One region of the Psychrobacter sp. CAM01 genome, then DNA from elsewhere that is predicted to be linked to it. Evidence: predicted binding sites of a transcription regulator. Region 1 holds the regulator's gene; each other region holds the start of a gene.
The links. Region 1 encodes PhoB, which activates phosphate uptake and scavenging genes when phosphate is short. Its sites were predicted from a motif close to TGTCATNAANCTGTCATAA; they were not measured.
Positions count from the first base shown of each region.

Region 2: pstS (phosphate ABC transporter substrate-binding protein PstS) is a predicted target of PhoB. The motif match lies at 1,630-1,648, and genes of this name have one in related genera.
Region 3: R0I52_RS05250 (porin) is a predicted target of PhoB. The motif match lies at 1,991-2,009, and genes of this name have one in related genera.

Region 1 covers NZ_JAWJBL010000011.1:8,641-12,934, reverse strand. The annotation lists gene R0I52_RS07975 (M23 family metallopeptidase) at 112-732, shown strand; gene phoR (phosphate regulon sensor histidine kinase PhoR) at 837-1,916, opposite strand; gene phoB (phosphate regulon transcriptional regulator PhoB) at 2,083-2,787, opposite strand; gene dtd (D-aminoacyl-tRNA deacylase) at 2,975-3,430, opposite strand; gene asd (archaetidylserine decarboxylase) at 3,541-4,294, shown strand, end outside.
Region 2 covers NZ_JAWJBL010000005.1:97-4,390, reverse strand. The annotation lists gene pstC (phosphate ABC transporter permease subunit PstC) at 1-181, opposite strand, end outside; gene pstS (phosphate ABC transporter substrate-binding protein PstS) at 391-1,557, opposite strand; TPP riboswitch at 1,829-1,945, shown strand; gene thiC (phosphomethylpyrimidine synthase ThiC) at 2,235-4,220, shown strand; partial or broken gene R0I52_RS01660 (IS5/IS1182 family transposase) at 4,267-4,294, opposite strand, start outside.
Region 3 covers NZ_JAWJBL010000008.1:365,741-370,034, reverse strand. The annotation lists gene R0I52_RS05255 (CTP synthase) at 1-605, opposite strand, end outside; gene R0I52_RS05250 (porin) at 793-1,854, opposite strand; gene R0I52_RS05245 (malate synthase G) at 2,475-4,294, opposite strand, start outside.

The DNA of each region.
Region 1 (4,294 bases):
GTTGTTTATGGGGCTAAAATCCAAAGATAACAAGCAGATATAACATTGCGATACAAACCTGCTAGCGCAGGTCTCTTATAATATCTATGACCATACTGACAAAGGATCGCTATGATCGCCGATGGCAACAAGCCACCACCAAGGCCCAACCAACCACCGCGGCCTAGGTTTTTTCGCCGCCTGCTCAAGCTGCTGATCAAAGCAGCAGTATTGTTGATGTTATTGTTTGTATTAGACAGATTATGGCCCAGCATCAGCCAACAAACCCAATCCTTTGTCGTCGCCAAATGGCAACAGCTCAGCTTATTGCAGCAAGATTTGCCAACAGAAAACAGCCTGCCCTCGCCACTGCCTCAGCAAAACCTAAGCGATACGTGGGGCGCCGCGCGCAGTCAAGGCCGCACACACGAAGGGATCGATATATTTGCCGCGCGGGGCACACCGATACAAGCGACGACAGCAGGCATCGTCAGTAAGGTCGGCGAAAACACCCTAGGCGGGCGTGTGGTGGTCATCGTCGGTCCTGGTGGCGCTGGGCACTACTATGCACACTTAGAGGATTATGCCGATATCGCCCCCAATGACTGGGTCGATGCGGGTGATGTCATCGGCTATGTCGGCGACAGCGGCAACGCCAAGGGCACACCGCCGCACGTGCATTATGGGGTTTATATCCAAGGCAATGCGGTCAATCCCTACCCGCTTTTACAAAAATCCGAGCCTGCTCGGTAGCCTGTCATGATAAGCTCAACGATTGCTTGCGCATCCATCTGACATTGGCTAATAGCCATCAAATATTATATTAATAGCCCTAAAATATTAACAGCCATCAAACCTCAGCTAATGGCAGCAGAGCGCACGTAATTTGGCGGAAACACCGCACTAAATGTCGAGCCGCCGCCTTCTACCGACTCGATTTGCAGGTTGGCTTCATGCTGGTATAAGACATGTTTGACGATAGCCAGCCCTAAGCCTGTGCCGCCTGTGGCACGGCTACGACCCTTGTCGATACGATAAAAACGCTCTGTCAGGCGGGCGATGTGCTGCGGCGCAATACCGATGCCATTGTCCTCGACAGCGAAACGGCAACCCTCTGCTGTTTTGGTCCAGCTGACGGTGATATCGCCACCTTTTGGCGTGTATTTAATCGCATTGATCACCAGATTGGATAAGGCGCTGGTTAGATACATCTCTGAGCCGTACAGTCCATCATAGGTGTCTATCTGTAGATGGATGCTATGACCGTACTCTTGATTGTAGGCCTGTGCATCATCATAGATATGGGTCAGCAGCTTGGTCATATCGATATAATGCAGCTCCTGAGTCTCTTCGATCTCGATACGCGATAGCAGCAATAAATCATTGACGATTCTATTCATGCGCGCTGTCTGCTGGGTCATCAGCTCAAAACCGCGCTTCCAGTGCGGCGGCATGTCTGGCTGATCCGAAAAGTTTTCTAAATACCCCATCATCACGGTCAGCGGCGTACGCAGCTCATGCGAGACGTTGGCCACAAAATCGCGGCGCATCTCCTCTAGATGATGCAGACGCGTCACATCGTAGATGATCAATAGCTTTTCGTCGGCAAATGGGGTCAGCTCACACTTTAAATAGCGCTCAGGCGCGCGCCATGACTTTATATGTACACCTTCGTCAGCCAGCGTCGGCGCTTGATAGTACTGACGAAACTCAGATGCGCCAATAAAGTCAAAAATACATCGGCCTTTATCTGCGGCCTGCAATAATAGTAAATCTTCAGCGGCCTGATTCCACCACTCCAGACCATCATTATCATTGAGTAAAATCACCGCATCGCGCAGCGCCCGCAGCGCACTTCTTATTTTTTTTAATTGATCGGTGGTGTTTTGTAGCGCTATCGGCTCTGAGATATCTTGTTCGGTACATTGCTTTGACATTATGTTACTCATCCATTTTTCGTGACCTATTTTTTTGCCCTACTTGTTCTCTCGTTATCATAATGAGGATTATCCTTATCTGCTAAGTGACACTTACTGATAATTATGATGGTTATAGCTGGACTGCAACAGAATGGCGGCGGCTATTTTGGCAGTATGAGCGCGATCATTTGGCCTCAACAAAGCTTGAGAAGCGATAACCAGTACCGCGCACCGTTTGTATCAGCTTATCGCAGTCATGAGGGCGCAGCAGTTTGCGTAGGCGTTTGATATGCACATCGATGGTTCTGTCTTCGATATAGACATTGCCGCCCCACACTTGATCAAGCAGCTGGGTGCGCGTATAGGCACGCTCAGGATGGCTCATAAAAAACGCCAACAATCGATATTCGGTCGGTCCGACATCGATAATTTGCCCAGACGCCATAACTCGCTGACTTTTGGGGTCGAGGCTTAACTTACCTATCTCAATGGTCTTGTCGGCGCTCAAAGCATTGCTGCGGCGCAATACGGCTTTGATCCTTGAGATCAGCTCGCGCGTCGAAAAAGGCTTGGTCATATAATCATCTGCGCCCGCATCCAGACCGTGCACCTTGCTGTCCTCTTCGCTTTTGGCTGTCAGCATGATGACGGGTATCTCAGCGAGTAGCTCATCACTTTTGAGTATACGACAAAAATCAATGCCGCTTTTGTCCCCAGGCAGCATCCAATCTAGCAAAATCAGCGCTGGCCGATGGTCGACCACTTGTTGGTGCGCCTCTGATACGTCCGTTGCCTGCAAGCTATCAAAACCGGCCATCTCTAGCGTCATGACGACCATCTCGCGGATGGCAGGTTCGTCTTCAACAATCAAAATTTGCTCATTATACATAGGGTATTCTCAGTGATAAGGGACAAAACAGACGTATAAAAAAGGGCGATAATCGCTCGCCACTGCTTGCCTATTAAACGCGGTAATTGTGACAGTTTGATGACATTTGTCATTTAAGCGGCTGCTATAAGCCAAGCCACTTCCCTCAAACAGACGGTACTCACCGTTATGCTTCACATTTGACGCTTTAGCTCACGTCTAATATAAAATTCAGTGGCCCATCATTGATACTCATAACCTGCATGTTTGCGCCAAACTGACCCGTCGCTACCTGAGGGTGCTGACTGTTGGCATAGTCGACTAGCTGAGCAAACAGCACGCGCGCCGCCTCTGGTGGCATGGCACCGCCAAAATCAGGACGCCGGCCTTTGTCCGTCTTCGCCATCAGGGTGAACTGTGATACTAGCAGCAGCCCACCACCGGCTTGCTGGACATTTTTGTCCAGTTTGCCATATTTGGCAGGGTCATCGTCGTTTTCAAAAATACGATAGCCAAGAATTTTATCAATCATCCGCTTGGCCGTTTGTAGGTCGTCTTCAGGCCCCAAGCCGATATATGCCAGTACGCCACGCTCGATACGCCCGACACAATCCCCATCGACGCTGACGCTCGCACTATGTACCCGCTGTATCAATGCTTTCATTTATGCTCCCTTACCAATTATGCTCATACAAACTTAGGCCGTCCATGATAAAATATCATCATTTATTTGCCTATTTATTACTCTCTCACCTTTATTTTGGTCGCCATATTATGAATGTATTCACCACCTTGCAGCAGCTTGTCCCGCAACAAAAGCTCAGTAAAGTCGCTGGCCGTTTGGCTGCCAGTCGCCACCCCTATGTCAAGCGCACCTTTATTCGTAGCTTTGCAAAAGCCTATCATATCAGCTTGGATGAGTATGAGCGCCAAAACTTAGGTGCTTATGAGAGCTTTAATGACTTTTTTACTCGCGAGTTAAAAGCAGACGCGCGCCCTATCGACGCCACGCCGCAGGGGATTGTCAGCCCAGCTGACGGCGTCATCTCGCAGCTCGGTCAGATTGACGATCATAAGCTTTTGCAAGCCAAAGGGCGCTACTATGATATCGGCCAACTGCTGGCCGATAGCGAAGACGGGCATTATTTTGCCGATGGCAGTTTTGCCACAGTCTATCTGGCACCCAGCAATTATCACCGCGTTCATATGCCGTTTACTGGTACCTTGATCAAAACCCGCTATGTGCCAGGCACGCTGTTTTCTGTCAACAACACCACGGCTGCCAACATACCTGATTTGTTTGCGCGAAATGAGCGTTTGGTGTGTCTGTTTGATACCGCCTACGGCAAAGCTGCGGTCGTGATGGTCGGCGCGATGATCGTCGCTGGTATCGAGACAGTCGCCACTGGCAAAATCAGCCGTACCGACGATATTCAAGAAGCCGAACACGACATGGAGCTTGAAAAAGGCGATGAACTTGGACGTTTTTATTTAGGTTCAACAGCAATAGTAGTGTTGCCAAAAGGCG
Region 2 (4,294 bases), on a different contig from region 1:
AGTTATTACTGGTATAAAACCCAAGGCCAAATGCTTGAATGCTCGGCCAAGCGCCAATGATCAAAGAGAGCAAAATACCGCCCAAAGATAGCAGTACGAGAATGGCAAATGCCTTGGTGGCATTGACAAATAGTGCATCGTAACGTTTTTGTTTTGCCAGTTGCGACCTTAAATCATTCATAAGTGTCTCAGCATTAAATAATATTAAATCAAAATCTTGAAAAGACTCATCAGGTCTTATCACAGCAAACGAAACCTTAATAAAGGGTGCTATTAACGGTCATTAATAACGCTATTTTTAAGTTTGTTGTGATAAAACCTTTGAGACAACCACCGGAGAATAGGTGTCTCAAAGGGGCTTACAAGTACTGCTATACATATATAGAAAAACTACTGAGCCGGTGTGTAGACGGGTTGACCATCACGACCTTTGACTTCATTCCACTTGTCTTTAAACAGTGCCACTGCGGTATCAGAGAAAGGCACATAATCAAGCGCCATGGCACTATCATCACCTTCAGCATACGCCCAATCAAAGAAGTTCAGCACGCCAGCCACTTGCTTCGGGTTTTCTGGCTGCTTGTGTACCAAGATAAAGGTGGCAGCGGCGATGGGCCACGCTTGCTCGGTCTCAGAGTTGGTGATGACTTTATAAAAGCCTGCTTGCTGTGACCAATCGATATCACCTGCCGCAGCAAAGGTCTCAGCAGATGGCTGCACGAAGTTACCCGCCGCGTTTTTGAGGGCGGCATGCGCCATGTTGTTTTGCTTGGCATAGGCATACTCGACGTAGCCGATAGCGTTTTTCATGCGGTTGACGTAGCTTGATACGCCCTCGTTGCCTTTGCCGCCTGCCCCTGTGGCAGAGGTTGGCCATTTGATGGTTTTATCGACACCCACGCTGTCTTTCCAGTCAGTTGAAACCTTCGCCAAATAATCGGTAAAGTTAAAGGTTGTGCCTGAGCCATCTGAGCGAAACACGGTGGTAATGGCAGCATCTGGCAAGGTCAAATCTGGGTTCATGGCGGTGATAGCAGGGTCATTCCATTTGCTAATCTTACCCAGATAGATATCGGCTAGAGTTGCGCCGTCCAGCTTTAGCTCACCTGGCCCCACGCCATCGATATTGACAATCGGTACCACGCCGCCGATGACGGTTGGAAACTGAATAAGTCCTGCCGCATCCAGCTCTTCAGGGGTCATGGGGGCATCAGAAGCGCCAAAGTCAACGGTTTTTGCTTGGATTTGTTTGATGCCACCTGAGGAGCCGATAGACTGATAGTTGACCTGACCGCCAGTCGCGGCATTATAGTCATAGGACCATTTGGCATAGATAGGCTGCGGGAACGACGCGCCAGCACCAGTGATGTTCATGGCGATGTTTTCAGCTGATTTAAAATCGCTTGCTGGAGAAGATGTCGCTGTGCTGGTGGTTTCGGCCACTGTCGCCGCGCTGGTGTCACTCTGCGCTGCTGACTCTGCGGTGTCGGTGGATTTATTACAAGCGGTGAGTACTAAGGTGCAACTAACGGCGACTGCCAATAACGAATAACGCATGTAGGACTCCTAAAGTTTAACAACGATTGAAAAAAGCATGATTGGTGACATGTGTGACATCTTGACAAGTTTTTATGACAGTTTGATGACAACCGCCCAACTCTTTTATCTGCGTGACAAATAGGGTCAAATCAGTCGGCGCTTGAGGCTAACGCTATTAGCCTGCGTGTCATGACTCATGGCCTCGTGCGCACGTTGACTGACATACCGGTGGTCAAACACCAGTAGCCCTCATGGCAGAAGTTTGTTAGTATGAGACTGATTTACAACACTGACAGACTCGGGGTGCGGTGTATGAATGGCTGACTGCCTTTGTACATTCGCTGAGAGATCACCCGCCGAACCTGATGCGGTTAGTACCGACGCAGGGAAGTCTTCAGCACTTTATTATGTATGGCAAAAACGGGCAGAAATGCCTTGTTATCCTCATGACTGTTGGCCTAAATGCCCACTTTGTGGTGCTAAGCTTTATAGGGTTAAGTAGTGCCAAATAATGATGAGGGATACCAAGCGTCGCTTACAGGTTGATGACATCCTCCGCGAAGGCAGGTTTTCGCGATGATAGCTTTGACAGCCAGTGACGACGACGCAGCAAAAACTGCCTAGATGATAAGTGCTACCCCCGCAGCTTCTGGCGGTGTTGCTTTTATTCAAAAACCAACACGCTAGGACAGCATATGACAACCTCAACCTTACCTCCAAAGACCCAGAAAAACGCTTCTGACAAAAAAACCGACGCGTTAAAAACCCCTGCGCACCGTAGCGCCAAAGACACGCGCTTTGAAGAAGAAGCGCGCGACCTACACCGCATTCTCCCCGCCTCGCAAAAAGTCTATATCCAAGGCTCAAGACCTGATATTCAAGTGCCGATGCGCAAGATTACGCTGGACCCCACCCCCATCCAAGGCGTTGATGAGTCCGACTGGGAGCAAAACCCGCCGTTTTATGTCTACGACACCTCAGGCGTCTATACCGACCCTGATGCCCAAATTGACCTAACCCACGGCTTACCCAAACTGCGCGAGGGCTGGATAGCCGAGCGCGGTGATACAGAGCAACTAAGTGGTTTGTCCAGCTCATACGGGCAAGCGCGTGCGCGTGATATCACCACAGCCAATCTACGGTTTGCCCATATCGATAAGCCGCGCCGCGCCAAAAAAGTCAATGGTAAAGCAGGCAATGTCACCCAGATGCACTATGCGCGCCGCGGTATCATCACCCCTGAGATGGAATATATCGCCATTCGTGAGACGCAAAAGCAGCATGAACTGACCGATATGCGCCAACATGACGGCGAGAGCTTTGGTGCCAATACGCCAAAAATCATCACCCCTGAGTTTGTGCGTAGCGAGGTCGCGGCCGGTCGCGCCATCATCCCAAATAATATCAATCACCCTGAGTCTGAGCCGATGATTATCGGGCGTAATTTTTTGGTAAAGATTAACGCCAATATCGGTAATTCAGCACTTGGCTCGTCTATCGATGAAGAAGTGTCGAAGATGACATGGGCAACACGATGGGGCGCGGATACCATCATGGATTTGTCGACAGGCAATCATATCCACGAGACCCGTGAGTGGTTGATTCGTAACTCGCCTGTGCCCATCGGTACGGTACCAATTTATCAAGCATTAGAAAAAGTCGACGGCATCGCCGAAGACCTAACGTGGGAGATATTCCGCGATACATTGATCGAGCAAGCCGAACAAGGCGTTGATTACTTCACCATTCATGCAGGCGTGCTGCTGCGCTATGTACCACTGACGGCCAATCGCTTGACGGGTATCGTCTCGCGTGGCGGCTCTATCATGGCGCAGTGGTGCCTTGCCCATCATAAAGAGAGCTTTTTATACACGCATTTTGAAGAGATTTGCGAGATTATGAAGCAGTACGATGTGGCCTTTAGCTTAGGCGATGGTCTGCGTCCCGGCTGCTTACAAGATGCTAATGACGAAGCGCAGTTCGGTGAGCTGCGCACGCTTGGCGAGCTGACGAAAATCGCTTGGCAGCACGATGTGCAGGTAATGATCGAAGGTCCAGGGCACGTGGCGATGAACCGCATCAAAGAAAATATGGACTTGCAGCTAGAGACTTGCAGCGACGCGCCGTTTTATACTTTAGGGCCGCTGACCACTGATATCGCACCCGGTTATGACCATATCACCAGTGCTATTGGCGCGGCGATGATTGGCTGGTTTGGCACCGCCATGCTCTGTTATGTGACGCCAAAAGAACATTTAGGACTACCAAATAAAAAGGACGTAAAAGACGGTATCATCACCTATAAAATCGCCGCGCATGCCGCTGATCTGGCTAAGGGCCACCCAGGCGCGCAAGCTCGCGATAATGCCTTATCTAAGGCGCGTTTTGAGTTCCGCTGGGATGATCAGTTTAATCTGGCACTCGATCCTGATACCGCACGCGAATATCATGATGAAACGCTGCCAAAAGACGCGCACAAGTCGGCGCATTTTTGTTCAATGTGTGGCCCTAAATTTTGTTCGATGAAAATCACCCAAAACGTCCGTGAGTACGCCAAAGGGTTAGATGCGGCAGAAAGCTTAGGCACAGAGGCGATGAGTGCAGCTGAGATTGAACAAGGCATGCAAGAGATGACCGAAAAATACCATAGCGAGGGGCGACAGCTGTATAAAGAGGTATAATTCCGCTGATTTGACCGCTGTATATTTAATAGACCTCTTGCAAAAGTCATAGTCTAAGCTCGGAATTAATGATA
Region 3 (4,294 bases), on a different contig from region 1:
CCGATAGAGCGTAGCTCTTTGACTGAATGCTGGGTCGGCTTGGTTTTGGTTTCGCCGGCACTGGCAATATAAGGCACCAGCGTTAAATGCATGAGCATAGCGCGATTACGACCAAGCTCTACTTGCATCTGACGTACCGCTTCCATAAATGGCAGCGACTCAATGTCACCGACTGTACCGCCAATCTCGATAATGGCGATATCGTAGCCTTCGCCACTGGCAAGAATCTTACTTTTGATTTCATCAGTGATGTGCGGGATGACCTGTACGGTACCGCCCAGATACTCACCGCGGCGCTCTTTGTTTAGCACGTTTTGATAGATACGACCACTGGTAAAGTTGTTGCTCTTAGTCATCTTAGAATGGCGTAAGAAGCGCTCATAATAGCCCAAATCTAAATCCGTCTCTGCGCCATCTTCGGTGACAAACACCTCACCATGCTGAAATGGGCTCATCGTACCTGGATCGACGTTGATATACGGATCCATCTTGGTCATCGTGACAGTCACGCCACGCGCTTCTAAGACCGCAGCAAGAGAAGCGGCGGTGATACCTTTTCCTAGTGAGGACACTACCCCACCGGTCACAAATATAAACTTGGTCATAGTACTCTTTCGGTAATTGGTAAAGAAGGATTTTACTAAAAATACGCCATAAAATATAGGGCAAAAATGCAAACTGTCTGAAACTCTTGTTTTCTACCTCAGCGGTAGACTTTTGTCACAAATAATACATACAACAAAAAAACCCACCCCGAAGGATGAGTTTTTTATTTAGATTCTAATGGTTAGATTAGAATTTGTATTCGATACCACCACCGATACCAAAACCATCAAACTCGCTCTCAACTTTTACAAGAGGTGCAGTTACTGTAGCCTCTGAGCTTAAATAAGCACCATATAGGTGACCAGTCGTTGCCGCGTTAAACGCATATTTGCCGCCTACTACCGCACGGAAAGCTTCAGCATCGTCAGCACCACCAACGTTGTTTACGAAATCACCTTGAGCATAGGCAGTCCAAGGAGTCGCTGTCGCCATCTCACCACTGATAGTGAATGCATTTTCGTTGTCATCACTGTCAAAATCAGTGTTTTGATATAGAGCGCCTAGTGTCACTACTGGGCTGATAGCATAGTTACCACTGACACGAGCAACTTTAAAGTCGCCTGCTTGGATGTACGTAGCACCAACGTTCATTGGACCTGCTTCGTATTTACCACCAACACCAAACGCATCGCGGCCTAGTGTATCAGTATTGTTGTCTTCATCCATGGCGTACATCGCCATGAACTGCATGCCATTGATGTTAGGCGAGAAGTAGTTGAAAGTGTTGTTAGTACGCGGTGCGTCAAAGCTTGCAAGTACGACATCACCACCTAGTACGCCACCTTGAGTCACGTTAGCAAAGTTTACGTAGTCATCGATAGCTGATAGACGACCAGCAAGCAATGTACCGTACTGAGCGTTTTTCAAACCAAGATAAGTGTCACGTGAGTAAAACTGATCAGACTTCTCCATACGGCCACCGTCGGCATCTACAAAAGCATCACCAGCGTCAATATCGATACCGTACTCTAGTTGATAAACTAAGTCAGTGTTTGCAGTTAGTGCTTCAGAACCTTTTAAACCAATACGTGAAGCATTTGAGTTTAATTGGCTACGACCATCAGCGTCTACTGAAGTTTTAACAACACTATCAACGCTTCCATCAGTGTTATAAGTCGTTGTAGTTGTGTCATTGTCACCAGTGTTTACATCTAAAGTTAAGAAGCCTTTACCGTAGACAGTTGGAGCGGCATTGGCTGCAGAAACAGATAGAGCAGCAACGGCTGTAGCTAAAAGTAGTTTTTTCATGGGGTATCTCCACTTTACAATTGTAGTAATGAGCGAGCTATTATTAGCTGGTGCCCAATTGGTATCGTCACAAATCCTCAAAGATATAATGTGTAACTGGCTACCGAGATTAGTCAGAAACAAGTGTGGCGAAGTTTTATTACAGTAAGATGAAAAAACCATGACTTACATAACCAGCATCAAAAAAAGTAACTGCCATGTAAACGTTGGTCTTTATCCTTCTGCTGCGTAACATCCGTTACCAAACTCATACTTCGAGTACAAGCATAACAACTTTGACATAATTTGCAACATATTTTTTTGTACTTTTAACGCGATATCTGGCGCACTCCATATCTTTTATAGCGCTCAGACGTTGAAAAAAATAGCCATACAATGCGCTTAAATACCAATGGTTTATCGTAAGTTTTATGACAAACCACTCTATTATAGCCACTGTATTGTGTACAAAAATAAAACGCTACTTATTCACTGATAAGTAGCGCTTATAAGCGAAACAGCATTATCGCTATCTACTATCGACCTACTATCGACATCGGGTCAATATAGCCATGTAGCAATATATACATGCATCGACACAGCTTTTATGCCGATGCAATGAGACAGCAAAGCACACTGGCTTAGACGTTGGCTTTTAGATCCAAGCGTGCTTGGTGCAATAGTGGCTCAGTGTAGCCGCTTGGCTGCTCGCGTCCTTTAAAGACGAGGTCACAGGCGGCTTTAAAGGCATAAGACTGCTCAAAGTTGCTTGCCATAGGCTGATAGCTACTGTCGCCGGCGTTTTGTTCATCGACGATCTTCGCCATACGCTTCATGGTATCCATGACTTGCTGCTCACTGACCACACCGTGATGCAACCAGTTGGCGATATGCTGGCTTGAGATACGCAAAGTCGCACGGTCTTCCATTAGGCCCACATCGTTGATGTCAGGCACTTTTGAGCAACCGACGCCTTGGTTTACCCAGCGTACCACGTACCCTAAGATGCCCTGCGCGTTGTTGTCCAGCTCTTGCTGCTTCTCTTCCTCTGTCCAGTTGGTATCTTTGGCCAATGGAATGGTCAGGATATCGTCTAGGCTAGCACGCTCGCGCGATTTTAGGCTGTCTTGTACCTCGGCGACATTAACTTGATGATAATGCATGCTATGCAAGGTGGCGCCTGTCGGTGATGGTACCCAAGCGGTACTGGCACCAGATTTTGGATGCGCCGCCTTGGTCTCTAGCATCTCTTTCATCTCGTCAGGCTTGGCCCACATCCCTTTACCAATCTGCGCCACGCCCTGCAGGCCAGTTTCTAGACCGATATCGACGTTCCACTGCTCATAGGCGGGCTGCCATGCTTGCGACTTCATCTCGCCTTTGGGTACAAAGGCACCTGCGTTCATACTGGTATGCATCTCGTCGCCTGTACGATCCAAAAAGCCGGTATTAATAAAGATAACGCGCTCTTTGGCTTGGCGGATGGCTTCTTTTAGGTTTACCGTCATGCGGCGCTCTTCATCCATGATACCTATCTTGAGCGTATGGCGCTCTAGGCCAAGCAAGTCCTCTACCGCATTAAACAAATCATTGGCCATTTTGACTTCATCAGGGCCATGCATTTTTGGCTTGACGATATACATCGAGCCTTTGCGTGAGTTTGATAGCGCGTTTTTGCCTTTTAGATCATTTAGCGTCAATAGTGGCGTGATCAAACCATCCATCAGGCCTTCAAAGATTTGCTCTTGACCATTGCCCAAATCGACCAAAATCGCTGGGTTTTGCATCAAGTGACCGACGTTACGAATCAAGAGCAATGAGCGGCCTGGTAAGATCAGTGTGCCGCCCTCTGGTGTGGTGTACTCACGATCTGGGTTTTGCTTACGGGTACGGGTTTTACCACCTTTTTCAAACGTCTCTTGCAAATCGCCATTCATCAAACCGAGCCAGTTGCGATACACTTCGACTTTTTCTTCGGCATCGACCGCAGCGATTGAGTCTTCACAGTCTTGAATCGCGGTAATGGCGGACTCTAATAGTACGTCTTTGATGTTTGCTGGGTCATCTTTACCTACTGGATGGCTGGCATCGATTTGAATCTCTGCATGTAAGCCATTGTTTTTGAGCAAAATACCAGAAGGGCTATCTGCCTCGCCGACATAACCGACGAATTTTTCGGCGTCTTTTAGCTCAGTGCTGCTATCACCTAGCTTGACTTCCAGCTTGCCATCGACGACGCTAAAGCCTGTAACATCGGTATAGGAGCCTGAGGCTAGCGCAAAATGCTCATCCAAAAAGGCTTTGGCATAAGCAACAACGGCGGCGCCGCGCGTGGGGTTGTAGCTGCTGCCCGCTTCTTGACCATTTTCATCGCTGATGACATCGGTGCCATACAAGGCATCATACAAGCTGCCCCAACGGGCGTTGGTGGCATTTAACGCATAGCGCGCGTTGCGTACGG